One region of the Paenibacillus sp. 7516 genome, then DNA from elsewhere that is predicted to be linked to it. Evidence: predicted binding sites of a transcription regulator. Region 1 holds the regulator's gene; the other holds the start of a gene.
What was found. The regulator Rex, encoded in region 1, represses fermentation and respiration genes when NADH is low (regulators of the CRP and FNR family bind a similar motif). The targets are predictions, from matches to a motif close to TTGTGAAATATTTCACAA.

Region 1 (8,201 bases):
TTGATCACGGACATTACAGGTCTGCTTAAGGATTTGGCGACGCTCAAAGAAAACCTTCGCTTCTTCATGCGGATGGATGATGCCAAAACGGTATACTGGATGGAGGCAAGCGGCCAATTCCGCAGCAAATCACTGCAGCTGTATGCCGTTCCTGTCGATGTCAGTGCACAGTTGAAGGACATGTTCTTCGATAAAAAGAAAAGCGTTGTCCTTACTTCGGCTACGCTCTCGGTTGATAAGTCATTTCAGTTCATGATTGAACAGCTTGGCTTGCAGGAAGCAGCCGATAATAACCGTTTACTGACGTCCATGCTGCCGTCGCCATTCCGGTATAGGGATCAGGCTTTGCTGGTCATCCCTCGTGATTTCCCAAGTGTAAAAGGCAGTGTGGGGGATGCACACTTTGTCGACATGCTTGTACGATCTCTGGCCGAAACGGCTATTGCGACAAGGGGCCGCATGATGGTGCTCTTTACTTCATACCGAATGCTGCGCCAGGTCTATGACCCATTAAAAGAAGCGTTATCGGGCAACGATATTTCGCTGCTCGGTCAAGGCGTTGATAGTGGCAGTCGTTCGAAGTTAACCCGCAGGTTCCAGGATGCAAAAGCAACCGTTCTGCTGGGCACAAGCAGTTTCTGGGAAGGGGTAGATATCCCTGGAGAGGCGCTAACCTGTCTGGCGATTGTGAGATTGCCCTTCCAGCCACCGAACCATCCGCTCGTGGAGGCGAAGAGTGAACTGCTGCAGGAACAGAAAAAGAATCCGTTTATGAAGCTGTCTGTTCCACAGGCCGTCATCCGTTTCAAGCAGGGATTCGGCAGGCTTGTTCGTACAGCCAAGGATCGGGGCATTGTCATCGTTTACGATACACGGGTGATTGAGTCTTATTACGGAAAGTATTTCCTATATTCATTACCTGGTCCCAAAATGGAACATATGCTGACTGAACAGATGGTTCCCCGAATTAGCGAATGGCTGGAAACACCAGCACAGGATGAATCTACTACAAATTAGGTATGACGTCGTTGCGTAATAAGGGCTTCTCGCTGTAAACTTTATTAAAGTGTGATTTAATTTTAGAAGCACTTTTAACTTTATATTTTATAAGGCATCTTGCATAATTTCATTCGGAGACGAAAACAGTTATGCGGGATGCTACATTTTTATTTATCTATCGTGGCCTTGGTAAGGGGGAGCAATGTAATGAAATCAGATAAAATTTCGGAAGCTGTGGTACGCAGATTGCCTGTTTACTTACGTTATTTGAGTGAACTGCATCAACGTGAGGTAGGCACGGTCTCATCACAGGAACTGGGACTACGCCTGGATCTTAATCCTGCACAGATTCGCAAAGACCTTGCATACTTTGGGGACTTCGGTCGCAAAGGCATTGGATACGACGTATCGTATCTCATTGAGAAGATCCGTCATATCTTGAAAATTGATCAGCAAATCAATGTTGCTCTGGTCGGGGCTGGTAATTTGGGACATGCATTGTCCAATTACAATGCCTATCTGAAAGACAACATGAAAATTGTTGCTGTTTTCGATGCATACGGCCCTAAGATCGGCAGTCAGATTAACAGCCTGAAAGTACAGCCCATGAATGAACTAACGGATTCGGTCAAAAAAGATAATATTCGTATTGGTATCATTACCGTTCCGGATACCGAAGCTCAGAACGTAGCCGATCAGCTCGTAGAATCCGGCATTGAAGCGATTCTGAACTTTGCACCAACCATCTTGAAAACACCACCGCACGTCCGTATTCATCATGCTGATTTTACAACGGATCTGCTTAGCCTGGCTTATTATCTGGAGAACGGAAAGGACGACGAGGAAGATGACGACAAATAGATGGGTAATTCATAACGGCAAATTTGCTGTAAACCTTGGAACGGAATGGACCGTGGTTCAAGGGTATATGGTCGTTGAAGACGATAAGATTGTGCATATTGGTGAGACACTGCCGGATGGAGATGAGAGCCTGCCAAAGGTTGATGGCAAAGGACTGGTCTTTTTGCCGGGTCTGATCAATACGCATGGTCACGCAGCCATGTCGCTTCTGAGGGGTCACGGGGACGATCTGGCCCTGCAAGTATGGCTTCAGGAGAAAATGTGGCCTATGGAGGCGAAAATGACGTCTGAGGACGTGTATTGGGGCACATCCCTTTCTGTTTTAGAAATGCTGAAAGGCGGAACAACGGCATTCCTGGATATGTATGATCATATGGATCAGGTGGCAAAAGTGGTTGAACAATCCGGTATTCGTGCCGCATTGGCACGTGGTGTCATTGGTCTCTGTTCTGAAGAAGAGCAAATGCGCAAATTGCAAGAATCGGCTGCGTTTGCACGCGAGTGGAACGGACAGGCTGGTGGTCGAATTACGACGATCATCTCACCGCATGCGCCGTATACTTGTCCTCCGGATTACATAGAGAAGCTGGTACAGGTTGCACATGATCTGGATCTGCCGCTGCACACCCATATGTCGGAAACCCTACGCGAAGTCGAACAGAATGTAACGGATTATGGTTTGCGTCCTGTGGAACATTTGGAAAAGCTCGGTTTCTTCTCTCGTCCTTCTCTCGTAGCTCACGCTGTGCATTTGAATGATGAGGAGATTGAAATTCTGGCACGCCATGATGTAGCGGTCTCTCACAATCCAGGAAGCAACCTGAAGCTTGCTTCGGGTGTGGCGCGAGTTCCGGATTTGCTGAAAGCTGGAGTAACCGTATCTCTGGGAACAGATGGACCTGCAAGCAACAACAACCTGGATATGTTTGAAGAGATGAGACTGGCTGCTTTGATTCATAAGGGAGTATCCGGTGATCCAACTGCGGTTCCAGCGGGAGAAGCGCTGCTTCTTGGAACGGGGTATGGTGCCAAATCCATCTTCCTGAACAATACGGGAGCACTTCAAGTAGGCATGAAGGCTGATTTCATAGCGCTAAATATTGAACAAGCACACTTCTATCCGCACACGGATCTGATCTCTCATACCATTTACTCGGCTTCAGCTAAGGATGTGGAGCATGTATGGGTTGACGGCAAACAGCTGGTGAAACATGGTGAATGTCTTACTATGGATGAAGAGCGCATTCTGCGCGAGTCTCAACTTGCATTTGACGGACTGCTCGCCCGTTAATTTCAGAATAGCAGCAGCGTCATAGGGGAAAGGAAGTTCGGCTTTTGAAAAGAAAAAAGAAATGGATCTGGATCTCGCTGCTCATCCTGGTTTTGATTTTGTTTGGATTACAGCGCTTTTATGTCTATATAACCCAGGACCAGCGCAACGAAGAAGCGCTAGCTATTCAAGCGGCACAGGAGCAGCTCGGGATAACTTCTTATGAGGATCTCCGAAAATACGTCTGGGGTCAAAAGGAAGGCGAAGATAACATTTACTGGACGATGATGGCCAAAAATAAAGATAATCAGGACATCGCCGTCTGGGTTAAGTTTGATGCAACCAATAAACCGGTCAAAGGAAGCAACGCTGTGCACAGTGAATTGCTGCAGAACGGGTTATCGGAAGCACAAGTTCGCAATCGATTCAGCTCTGAAGTACCGGGCGGAGAGATCAAACGAATTATGCCTGGAGTCGTCAATGGCGTCTATGTATGGCAAGTTTATTACAAGGATGATACGCACAACTATTATCGATTCTATCGCTTCAGCAATGGAGAACAGGTTGATTTGGTCTATACAATTCCAAACAGTTAAACATATATTCAGAGATTTTTTTAGGTATAATCTTCAAAAAACCGGCAGACGGAACCCCGCCTGATCCGGTTTTTTGGCGTTTCTCGAAAATTATTCTGGATTTGAATAGTTAAAATTAATAATTTATTCATATTTTCGCCTTCGAAATTGTATATACGATGTGATATACTCAAATATGTATTCAAGGTTACATCAAACAGAAATAAAACCTGTTGGGCACATCACAGGTCATTCGTACACAATTCATATTATGCCTATAAGCTATAGGGATGGGCCAAAAATTTGGGAGGGGAAACTCACTTGAAGCTAAAAGTATTGCCTATTGCTTTAACTGCCGTCATTTCAGCCGTTGTGTTGTTTGGAGGTTGGTTTGTGTATCGTCAGGTGGCCATGCAGAATCCGATTGAAAAAATGGTAACCCAGTATGAAGGGGTTAATGATGTTCAGTTAACTATTAACCGCAATGATGTACAATTGAAACTTGATTTGCAGCCAAATGTTGATTTGGGCAGATTGGTTCAATATATTCAGAAAGAAGGACAGACCCTGATCGGCTCGCGCTCATTGAAACTTGATGTCGTTGATCATTCGAACGAAGCCCTGGAGAACTGGTGGGGCGATGCGATGTTTACCGTTGCTCAGGCGATGGAGAACAAGCAGTACACCGAAATAACACCAACATTATCCAAGATGGCGACCAATGGTATTCAAGTGAATACAGCCATGGATGACAATAACGTATATGTAAGTCTTAGAGACGGAGATGCCAGCAAGTTTATTATTCTGCCGCGTGTACCCGGCCAGATAGGAGTGTGGCCTAATGCCTAAATGGACGAAGGAAGTTGCCATTGGTTTTGTCCCCGTGTTGATTATCTTTCTTGCTTTTATCGGTGTGAATATCTTTCCGATTCTGATCGCAGCAGCGGTTGTGGGCGGACTGCTGCTTATGATGCAGATGCGTGGTGGCATTACGGTTGGAGCGGGTCAGGAACGTAAGCGCAAGAAAAAAGGACCTACCAAACTGACGTTTGAGGAAATTGGCGGCCAGGATAGTGCCAAGCAGGAGCTGCGGGAAGCTCTTGATTTTCTCATCAAACATGAAGAAATTCAGAAGTTCGGGATTCGCCCATTGAAGGGGATCCTGCTTACGGGCCCTCCGGGAACAGGGAAAACCCTGATGGCCAAAGCGGCTGCACATTATACCGATTCCGTATTCGTTGCCGCTTCAGGCAGTGAGTTTGTAGAAATGTACGTCGGCGTAGGTGCAGGAAGAATCCGTGATTTGTTTCGTGATGCCAGAACACGTGCAGCCAAAGAAAACAAAGAGAACGCTATTATCTTTATCGATGAGATTGATGTTATTGGTGGTAAACGTGAAGGCGGGCAGCAGCGTGAGTATGACCAGACACTCAATCAGCTGTTGACGGAAATGGACGGAATTTATACTTCCGATACACCGCGTATTCTCGTTATTGCAGCAACAAATCGTAAGGAAATGCTGGACAGCGCCTTAACTCGTCCGGGACGCTTTGACCGTCATATCCAGGTGGACCTGCCTGACAAGAAAGGCAGAAAACATATTTTAGAGCTCCATGCAGTAAATAAACCCTTGATGGAGGGTGTAAGCCTGGAGAAAACAGCAGAGGAATCCTACGGCTTCTCAGGAGCACAGCTGGAAAGTGTCATGAATGAAGCAGCAATCTACGCCATGAGAGATGGACTGCTCAACATTGAACAGCGCCACTTGTCTCTGGCGATTGATAAAGTCATGATGGGTGAGAAGACAGATCGTGAATCCAGTGTTGAAGAGAAGAAACGTGTAGCCATTCACGAATTGGGACATGCCATCATGGCAGAGCTCGTACGTCCTGGCAGTGTAAGCCAGGTTGCTCTTAGCCCGCGTGGACAAGCACTCGGTTATGTACGTCACAATCCGCAGCAGGAGCAATTCCTATACACCAAGCGTTTTCTGGAAGAACAGATCATGATTGCACTTGGCGGTGCAGCAGCTGAAGAAATGTACTATGGTGGTCGCAGTACCGGTTCACGCAATGACTTTGAACAGGCGACCAATGTTGTACAGACCATGATGGCTTCGGGTCTGACCTCGCTTGGTATTGTAAACATGGACATGGTTACAACAGAAGAGCTCATGCGCGAAAATAAAATGATTCTGCAGGATCTGATGGATCAGACCAAACGTCTGCTCGAAGAACAACGGACAATATTCGACAATTCATTGGATACGCTGATGAGAGAAGAAGTTTTGTCTGGGGAGCAATTTCGTTGTCAATTTCGTGACAGCGCCCTTTTACCGGCATAATTTATTTATGCCGGTTATTTTTTTTTACTTTTCACTCGTGCTAAGATATTATTATATGTTGGGTCGAAATTTGTAATTTTCGGCGAACAGGGTACAATAGAGAAATAGAGAACCGAAAGGATGGAGCAGAACCATGTTTTTTAAAAAAATAGGAGTTGTCGGCGGCGGCACCATGGGACAAGGCATTTCCCAAATGCTTGCAGCCAAAGGACTTGATGTGCTTCTGGTGGAGCACACGGCGGAGAAGCTTAACCATGCATATGACATGATTGAAACAAACCTCGATAAGCAATTAGAGAAATGGGCTATTACCAAAGCCGAGAAAAAATTGATTTTATCCCGTATTACCAAAGTAGCTCATCTGGCAGAACTGGGATCATGCGATATGGTTATCGAAACGATCTCGGAAGACCTGGAAGCCAAAAAGGCGGTATTTAGCCAATTGGATCAAGTTTGCCCAAGCAATGTTATTCTTGCAAGTAACACATCCACGCTGAGTTTGACCGAGCTTGCAAGCTCGACCAAATACCCAGAGCGTGTTATTGGTATGCACTTTATTCACCCGGTTTCCCGGGTTGACCTTGTAGAAATTATTCGTGGTTTGAAAACATCCGATTCCACTTTCGATGAAACAAGAAGATTTGTGGAAGAGGTTGTAGACAAAAAAGGTGTAATGATCTACGAATCACCGGGATTCGTTACGTCCAGACTGATCTGCCTATTGATCAATGAAGCTCTTCATGTTCTTCAAGAAGGCGTGGCTTCTGCTGAGGATATCGACGATGCAATGCGTATCGGATACAACTTCCAGCATGGCCCGCTTGAAATGGCTGATCGTTTTGGATTGGATTCCGTTGAAGCTGCGCTGGAAAGAATGTTCCGTGAATTCGGAGAGCTCAAATATCGTCCTTCTACCGTATTGAAGAAAATGGTACGTGCAGGACATCTCGGAGTTAAGACGGGCGAAGGATTCTTCAAGTACGACAAGGATGGTGACCGGCTGTGAAAATACTCGTAATCAACGCGGGGAGCTCCTCGCTTAAATATCAATTGTATGACATGACGGATGAGTCCGTACTCGCTAAAGGCCTGGTTGAACGGATCGGGATGGATTCCTCCATTCTTACGCACAAACCGACTGGCCGTGAGGATGTTACAGAAGTCAGTGAAATTTTGGAGCATACAACGGCAATTCGTAAAGTTATCGATATTTTGACAGATAAAGAAAACGGCGTGCTCGGTTCAGTCGATGAGATTCAGGCTGTTGGACACCGTGTCGTTCACGGCGGGGAAGCTTTTAAGGAATCCGCACTGGTTGACGATGCAGCGAAGGCTGAAATTCGCCGCTTGTTCGATTTGGCACCACTTCACAACCCAGCAGCAATGATGGGTATTCGTGCGGCTGAACTCAATATGCCAGGTGTACCTCAGGTCATGGTATTTGATACAGCATTCCATCAGACGATGCCTGAGAAAGCATATCTCTACGCGATTCCGCGTGTACTGTACAAAAAATACAAAGTGCGTCGTTACGGTGCCCATGGTACTTCCCATGACTACGTAAGCAAGACCGCAGCTGAGTATGTAGGCCGTCCAGTAGAAGATCTCAAAATCATCACTTGCCATGTCGGTAACGGTGGTAGCGTAACGGCAGTAAAAGGTGGCGTATCCGTAGATACATCCATGGGTATGACTCCACTCGAAGGTCTGATGATGGGAACGCGCAGTGGTGACCTTGACCCGGCCATCGTGCCTTACGTAATGAACAAGGAAGAACTGAGCGTGAGCGAAGTGAACTCCATGTTGAACAAACATAGCGGACTCCTTGCCATCTCGGGCATCAGCAGTGACATGCGTGAGATTACGGAAGGAATGGAGAACGGTGATGCGAACTCCACCCTTGCATTCGAAATGTACGAATATCGTTTGCGTAAATACATCGGTTCGTATGCAGCAGCAATGAACGGTGTGGACGTGATTGTATTTACAGCAGGTGTGGGCGAGAACTCCGTCGTTCTTCGTCAAAAAGTATGCGAACAGCTTACTTACCTGGGTGTGGAAGTGGATGAAGCCCTCAATGCCATCCGTTCCGGCGAACCACGCCGAATCACAACAGCAAACTCCAAGGTGGAGGTTCTCGTTGTACCTACCA
Region 2 (8,201 bases), on a different contig from region 1:
CGTTCGAACTTGCCTTCACCTTTCGCGCCGACACGTCTCATCGGATATTGCAGCCGCTCGGGGTGATATACCCGCTCTGCCATGTTTCTGACTTTATTGCAGATGGCACCTTTCGTAATCGGATGGTCAGGGTTACCCGCCACCTTCACGATTTTACCGTTCTCCTTATGAAGCAGCAGGCCGCAAGTATCCGGGCAGTCAAGCGGGCAAACCGCCGGAAACACGCCATTCTCCTGATCGATCATATGTACAAGTCCTCCCCATTTAAAACTATCCTTACATCATATAATTTTGGAGGTTATGACGTAAAGAGAACAGTCATGTTTTGTGCGCTCAGGCTTGATGCATTTAATCTAAAAAAAAGTTTTGGCCCCATGATTCATCCTCGAAATTCAGGGGTAAATTAAAAACAAGGCATTAGGTTAGTGTTTCCCCACTTCCTCCTCATGCCATATCATGGACCACTCCCGAAATTCGCCATGAACAGGTTTCGTTCCCCCGAACCTTGTCATGGCGAATTTATTTTGTCTGCAAAAAAAGCGATCCCATCTTCGCCGGCTTACGGTATAACATACACCGTGACCTCATGGCAGTAAGGGATCGCTGATTATATATACATTTGAAATTGTACGAGTGATTATGCCTGTTTGCTCCACATCGGTCTGGCCTCCGTCTCTACTGGCTGAACAACCGCTTTGACCTCGGGTTCGGCCTTCCGCAGGTACACCATCCAGTAGGCAGCCGCAACGAACAATGCGCCTCCAGTCAGATTACCGAGCCATACCGGGATAAAGTTCATGATGTACTGCCCCCATGAGTAGTGCCCTTCGAAGATGGCAGCCGGAATAAGAAACATATTGGCAACCACGTGCTGGAAGCCAATAGCGACAAAGGCCATCGTCGGAAACCAGATACCGAGCACCTTGCCGCTCATCGTATCCGAAGCGTAAGACAGCCACACCGCCAGGGCTACCAGCCAGTTACATCCGATTCCGGATATAAACGCCTGTAGAAAGCCGTCATGCAGCTTGTGTCCTGCCATATCCACAACCTTGGTCAGATATACTCCTTCTCCTGTGAGACCAAGCACATGCCCGAACGCATATGCCACGAACAGTGCACCCAAAAAGTTTCCGATCGTGACCAAAGTAAGATTCTTCAGCATGCTGGCTACGGACAGTTTACGGGCTAGCGTAGCAAGCGGTACTGCCATCATATTGCCTGTCAGGAGTTCTCCCCCGCCAATCAATACCATGATCAAGCCTACAGGGAATACCGCTGCACCGATCAGGTTAACCAAGCTGCCCCATTCCGCCGGGACGGAGGCAATCACGCGAATATCCAGCAGGAACCCAAGCGCAATAAATGCCCCTGCCAGGAAACTGAGAACGAGCACAGAGGACACCTGGTTCTGTCCTTTCTTCATCCCTGTGTTCACCGTATATTGTGCAACCTCAAGAGGTGTTTTTGCCGCCATGCCATCCTCTCCTTCACTGTTCATGAACGAAATCAGCTTACATCGTTGATATGTTCATTGTATCGCGAAGGGTTCGGCAAGTTTGTTACTTTTATCACAAAGTCCTAAAAGTCCCCTTGTCCCAGCTTCCGTGCTCTCTTGCTTGAGTGCGGCTGGTTGGTTAATTATTCTGTTCCCAGGTTATGATGTTCACCAAAAATTTGCTGCAGATGGTGCTTCAGATGCTGGACGTAATCTTGTGCCAGCCATTCCATCGTAACCACACTTCCATCAGGTAAGACACACGTTGCTGATTCCCCTGTCTCCGGCATGCTGGATAGAACACGAATGACGGACTGATTCAGACTGATCCAGAGATTTAACACCTCTTCAATCGGTGCACTGACATATTGTTGGCTCTCTACCCATTGGTCTTGATGATAAGGCGTTATAGACAATGGTTCGGTCTGATGCTGCATTTGGACAAACCTGCTTACGTTATGAAGAGCCGAATCACATAAATGACCAAGAATCTGAAGACGGGACCATTTTCCTTCCATGCGTGGCTGTACAAGTTCATTTGGATTCAGTGCAAGAAACGAACGAGGTACCGATTGTAGCAGAACTTTGAGTTCGGATATTGTATTTGTAAGCATGTTGTGAACCACTCCTTTATGTTCATATCTATTGCAGTATGACCTCTAACCTGTTGTTAATATAGCACTCATTTCCAGAATCAACTACATCAAGTTATATAAAAAAACTGCCGCATTTCTGCGGCAGTTCTCGGATTCATTAGTTACACCATCGCTGGTGCTTTCGCTTCCACTGGAGGCAAAGCCTGAAGACCAGCCGAGTTCAGGAAGTTCCATGGCTTGTTGTAATGCGGTTGGAAGAAGAAGTCGATGAAGGCTAGCTCATCTACAGTCATGTTGTTCTGGATGCAAACCGAGATCGTATTGATCGATTGCGTCAGATCCGCCTTGGACATCACTTGTGCTCCAACGATTCGGCGTGTAGCCTGTTCGTAAATGACTTTGAGCAGCAGTTTCTCAGCCGTTGGCATGAACTCCGGACGATAAGCATCTTCAAGCGTTACAGCTTCCACTACCAGCCCGTCATCTGTAGCAGATGTTTCGGTCAGCCCTGTACCTGCAATATTCTGGTCGTAAATTTTAATCCCAGATGTCCCTTGTGTACCCATGTATGGCGTTGTTGGACGAACCAGGTTACGAGCTACCAGTGTACCCATTCTTACGGCATTGGTCGCCAGTGGAATGTAAGAAGCCTTGCCTGTTGGATTATAGTGAATGGCACAGCTGTCACCTGCAGCGAACACGTCTTTTTGGCTTGTTTGCATATATTTATCCACGATAATCGCACCGTTCGGCAGCATATCCACCTGGCCTTTGAGCAATTCGGTATTCGGACGGAAACCAATACACAGGATTACGAGGTCTGTCTCGAATTCACCCTTGGATGTGATGACCTTCGTTACCTTGCCATTCTCTCCGGTGAATTTCTGTACAGTCTGACCCAGTGCAAGCTTGATCCCGCGTCCAGTCAGTGTGTCCTCAATGGCATCTGTAAACTCGGGGTCCAGATATTTATTGAGAATCCGGTCCACACTATCGATCAAGGTGACTTCCTTACCATTCATTTGGAATGCTTCAACCAGTTCAATACCGATGTACCCTGCACCGACAACGGTAACGCGTTTAGCTTCTTTGGCTTTTTCGATGATCGTATTGGAATGGTTGTAGTTTTTGCAGAGCAAGATGTTCTCCATCTCAATTCCCTCGAGTTTAGGAACGACCGGCCATGATCCTGTCGTCACAATAAGCTTGTCGAACGTATCTTCAAATTCTTCCCCTGTTTTCAGGTTTTTAGCCTGAAGTTTATGGTTCGCGGCATCCACTGCTGTAACCTCATGCAGCATCTTGGTGACTACACCCAGCTCAGCCAGCTGGTTTGGCGAAGAGTAGAACAGTCCATCCGGATCCTTCACAACCCCGCCGACATAAAGGGCGATACCGCAAGATAGGAAGGAAATGTTGTCATTGCGCTCATACACCGTGATGGTAGCATCCGGGTACAATTTGGCGGTATTAACGATGGCTGCGGTTCCTGCATGTGTACATCCGATAACTGCGATTTTCATAATAAAGGTCCCCCTTGGAGTTATAAAATATAAACCGTGCTTCATTTATCAGTTTGCTGCGCTTGATTCCTGAGATTTAAATCGACAATGGTTTTACTGTCTTGTGAATACATTCACTAATGAAACTAAACGATTACGTGAAAACATTCACTACCAACTTGGTGAGTTTGTGATTTATTTCACTTCATGTACTCATTATAATGTGATCTTTTTCACATTACAAGTGTTTTCTTAAAAAATTTTAAAAAATAGGATATCGCCCCTGTGGACGAGCCGCTGTTTCAACCTCTAAGACCTATTGTCCCCTGACCAATAACGGTTTATGCTATTGAACCTTTTGGAGAAAAAAGGCCCTCATCCTCACCGCATAGTTAGGCTGGTGGCTGAACGATAACAAATATATAATTTTAAGCTTATCAGTTGATTTTTCCCTCAGAAAGCGCTTACAATATTATTGACCCTTTATTTGGATTTTATATAAATAGAATACCAATTATGTTGGGAGGCATTCCTTTGAAGAAACGTTCCATCTCTGTTTCATTAACACTGGTTCCTGTCACTGCAATTATCGCCATGTTGACCGCAGATATCGCCAGGCCCGTGGTTGCTTTTGCAGATTCCCCGCCTGTCACCATTAAAACCGAGGTGTTATCCTCCAAAACTTCTGCAGGGGTTGATGTATCTTCACTGCTGAATAAGTTCAGGGATTACAGCACGTTCTCTACGGGGGACTTGGCCAAGGACACCGCATATGCGCTAAACATTGTATCCTGGCAGCTGCCCCATGGTGGATTCTTCAAAGCAATGGAGGAGAAATACAAATCTTCATGGGACGGGGTGACGCCGCGTTCAGATTGGAAAGACCCCAAAGGTGTAGAGCTCGGAACGTTTGATAATGATGCAACCACAACAGAGATCCGCTTCCTGGCTGATATGTATGAAAAGACGGGCAATCCCGTCTTCCGGGACAGTGTCCGCAAAGCAGTGGATTTTATCCTCGTTTCCCAATATCCTTCTGGCGGATGGCCTCAGGTTTATCCACAACGGAGCAATTACTCCGACAGCGTTACATATAATGACAATGCCATGGTGCGAACCATGGTACTCATCGACGATATCATTGAGAAGCGTAAAGGCTTCAATAACGATATTCTGAGTGAGGATACACGGTCGAAACTGGCTGCAGCCTTGGATCGAGGAATCGCATATACATTGAAAGCTCAAATTAAAAACGGCGGTGTGCCTACAGTTTGGGGTGCCCAGCATGACCCTGTAACCTATGCGCCTGTATCCGGCAGAGCCTATGAACTGCCCTCGAAATCGGGATCCGAATCTGTAGCCATCACGGCTTTTCTTATGTCCAGGCCTCAGACACCCGAGATTGAACACGCAGCCAAAAGCGCCCTCCGCTGGTTTGACCAGGTCCGAGAGGATGGAACCAAATATAATCGTCAGGGACCCGTGTATTTCGAGCCTGACCCGTCCAGTGTAATCTGGTACCGTTTCTACAATGTAGATGAAGATGTGCCCTTCTACGCGGACCGCGACGGCAAGAAGTACATGGATATTATGGAGATCAGCGAGGAGCGGCGGCACGGCTATTCCTGGGCAGGAAACTATGCCCGTAATCTCCTGCAGCTTGCCTCGGATCAGGGATATTACAATTTAAGCAAACCGCTCCCGTAAATCCTCCCAGTATAAAAGCTTCAAAAAAAGCCTGTCCTCCAACTGGAGGCAGGCTTGATCTGTTTTATTTGATTATCCCAGCAGTTTCTCAATCTCTGCAGTCATCGCTTCAGGAGACTCTTTGGGTTCAAAGCGTCCCACCACTTCACCTTCACGATTGACCAGGAATTTGGTGAAATTCCATTGAATCGTGTCGTCTTCAGCTGCGCCTGGCTGCTGCTGGCGAAGATACTGGAACAAAGGATGCGCATCCTCGCCGTTCACGTCCACTTTGGCGAATACAGGGAAATTCACACCATAGTTTATTTGGCAGAAGGATTCGGCTTCCTCGCTTGTACCCGGCTCCTGTCCTCCAAACTGATTACAAGGGAAACCCAGTACTACCAAACCCTGATCGCGGTAACGATCATACAGCTTCTGCAGCTCTCCATATTGCGGAGTCAATCCACACTTGCTGGCCGTATTGGCGATGACAAGAACTTTACCTTGGTACAGATCCAGTGATACTTCCTGATTGGCTGGCGTTACGGCCTGATATGAATATACGGACATGACTGATTCCTCCCATGATCGATGTTGGTTTTGGGGCAGCCGTCATTACCTTGTATGCACACAACATAATACAGCGCCTGTCTCCATATTATAGACCCGGTGCTCACCAATTACCAAATTCAGCCTTGAGGCCTTCTGCTTGTTATCCGGACTTAGCTGCCATGATGTCATCATAACGCTTCTGCCGTTCGGCCTTACTGAGTTTGGGACAGCTATAACAGTAATTTTGGCCTCCATACACCTGGTGATGCAGGCAGCACACGGGCTTCATCAGCATGGTCTCTCCCGGTTGATGTGGATTATCAATCTCTACGGGCTTGAACGATAACAGATTCTTCTTCAATCCGAGCAGACCGGCAGGTAGAGCAATGACATGTTCATACCCTTCCATCACCGCTTCTCGCTCAGCTTCTTCGATGTTCATTTGTAACGCTGTGTTCTTGTACCAACGGAGCATGGAGGCAAGCTGTGACCACATCTGACCAAGGTTCGCTTCTCCGGCAGAGGCAACCCCTTCGATCAAGGGTCGAAGCTGCTCCGTGTAGTATGCGGTTAGGATATCCTTGCGCCAAGAGGATTGTGCTGCATCTATGAGATTCACTGGTGCAGGTTGAGAATGTTCTGTTCCATCCAGCAGTTGAAAACGAAAGGCTGCACGGCCATCCTGAACTTCGAGCTGCAGCTTCATGTTCTCCAGTGATAGATCAAGCCATGTATCACATAATGCCGTCATATAATGAATCCCCAGCATTAGCCCACGCACCGAATGCATGAAGTACACCGCTGCGGATCGGATTGAATCTGCCTGAAGATGTTTATTATATACATCCAGCAGCTCTCTCGCCTTCTCCGGTTGTCTAAGCTCGGTCATGTGAATTTCCCAAACTGGTTCATCCCCAGGTTCGGTTGTGATTCTTCCATATTGCTGTAACCAGGTATAGTTGATAGCTCCCATTTCAGCATGCCTCCCATGAATGCGAATGAGCCGCCTGCATAAATGCAAAGCGGCTTATTCTATATTTCAAGACCACCAATGGTCCACTGTATTAACTTCCTGTTGCGGTACGAACAAGTTGTTCGGAACGTCCAGCGGCATTCATCATGGCACCATTCATCACCATTTGCTCTGGCGCTGCCGTTTGCTGGCGTTCGCCGGCAAGAGCAAATGGCAGGCACAGCGGCACACCGGAACGTGGATCAATCACGATATCGGCTTCAATGTTGAACACTTCGCGAAGCACGTCACAATTCATGACTTCTACAGGGGAGCCTGTAGCAATTGCTTTACCTTTTTTAATACCGATCATGTGATGGGCATAGCGGGAAGCATGATTCAGATCATGCACAACCATAACGATGGTGCGGTTCGCGGTCTCGTTCAGCATCTCCAGCAATTGCAGAACTTCAAGCTGGTGAGCCATGTCGAGGAACGTTGTCGGCTCGTCTAGGAACAGGATATCTGTTTCTTGTGCAAGAGCCATGGCAATCCAGGCACGTTGACGCTGTCCGCCTGACAATTGATCAATTGGGCGGTCGTGGAACTCCGTCATGCCCGTTACTTCGATGGCCCACTCAATCATGCGTTTGTCTTCAGCACGCATGGAACCGAAGCCTTTTTGATAAGGAAATCTTCCGTAGGATACCAGTTCCGTTACTGTGAGTCCCTCTGGTGCTGTAGGATTCTGCGGCAAAATCGCAAGCTGCTTGGCTACTTCACGGGTGGATTGCTTATGAATGGACTTCCCGTCGAGCAAAACACTACCTGCTTTTGGATTCATGATCCGTGCCATCGTCTTCAGGATGGTTGATTTACCTGAACCATTGGCTCCAACAAGCGCTGTAATTTTTCCTTGGGGAATTTGAATATTCAGATCTTCAACAATCAGTCTTTCCTCATAAGCGATATCCAGCTTGGACGTCTCCAGACGAAACATGCGATCATCCCTCTCTCATTTATCCCGGTTATGTATTCCGGCTATCGATAACGAAAACGAATTTATATGTTCAGCGTATTTCCGGCGCAACAAATCTTCTATAACAAAGATACTGATAATCATTATCATTTGTCAATAAGAAATACCAAACTTCTTGCTTGTTTGGAGCGATTATATGGCAGTTCAGTGGACTTTCCGATCGGAATTGGCCTCATTTATGTGAGAGCTTTTCTCAACGTATACGTGCAGTTGGTCCCTGTTGGGGATTGTCCAAAAATGATGAATCCAGAAGTTGTGTCTGATCTGTGAACAAAAGAAGAATCTACTCTTCTTCCTGCAGCAGAGCTTGGGAAGCACTTAAAATCATCTTCTTCTCGTCCTCATAACCTGACTGTCCGCCCTGAAAATAGGC

Region 2: a site for Rex is predicted at 1,560-1,577, ahead of CHI14_RS21585 (formate/nitrite transporter family protein). Genes of this name have one in related genera too.

Annotation. Positions count from the first base shown of each region.
Region 1 covers NZ_NPBI01000039.1:96,529-104,729, reverse strand. The annotation lists gene dinG (ATP-dependent DNA helicase DinG) at 1-1,017, shown strand, start outside; gene CHI14_RS26260 (redox-sensing transcriptional repressor Rex) at 1,207-1,860, shown strand; gene CHI14_RS26255 (amidohydrolase) at 1,847-3,151, shown strand; gene CHI14_RS26250 (hypothetical protein) at 3,196-3,726, shown strand; gene CHI14_RS26245 (hypothetical protein) at 4,027-4,554, shown strand; gene CHI14_RS26240 (AAA family ATPase) at 4,547-6,049, shown strand; gene CHI14_RS26235 (3-hydroxyacyl-CoA dehydrogenase family protein) at 6,183-7,055, shown strand; gene CHI14_RS26230 (acetate/propionate family kinase) at 7,052-8,201, shown strand, end outside.
Region 2 covers NZ_NPBI01000024.1:439,242-447,442, reverse strand. The annotation lists gene CHI14_RS21590 (molybdopterin-containing oxidoreductase family protein) at 1-245, opposite strand, end outside; gene CHI14_RS21585 (formate/nitrite transporter family protein) at 638-1,477, opposite strand; gene CHI14_RS21580 (DinB family protein) at 1,642-2,112, opposite strand; gene CHI14_RS21575 (FAD-dependent oxidoreductase) at 2,256-3,617, opposite strand; gene pelA (pectate lyase) at 4,131-5,303, shown strand; gene CHI14_RS21565 (glutathione peroxidase) at 5,376-5,855, opposite strand; gene CHI14_RS21560 (ferric iron reductase) at 5,998-6,810, opposite strand; gene CHI14_RS21555 (ABC transporter ATP-binding protein) at 6,902-7,789, opposite strand; gene CHI14_RS21545 (hypothetical protein) at 8,112-8,201, opposite strand, start outside.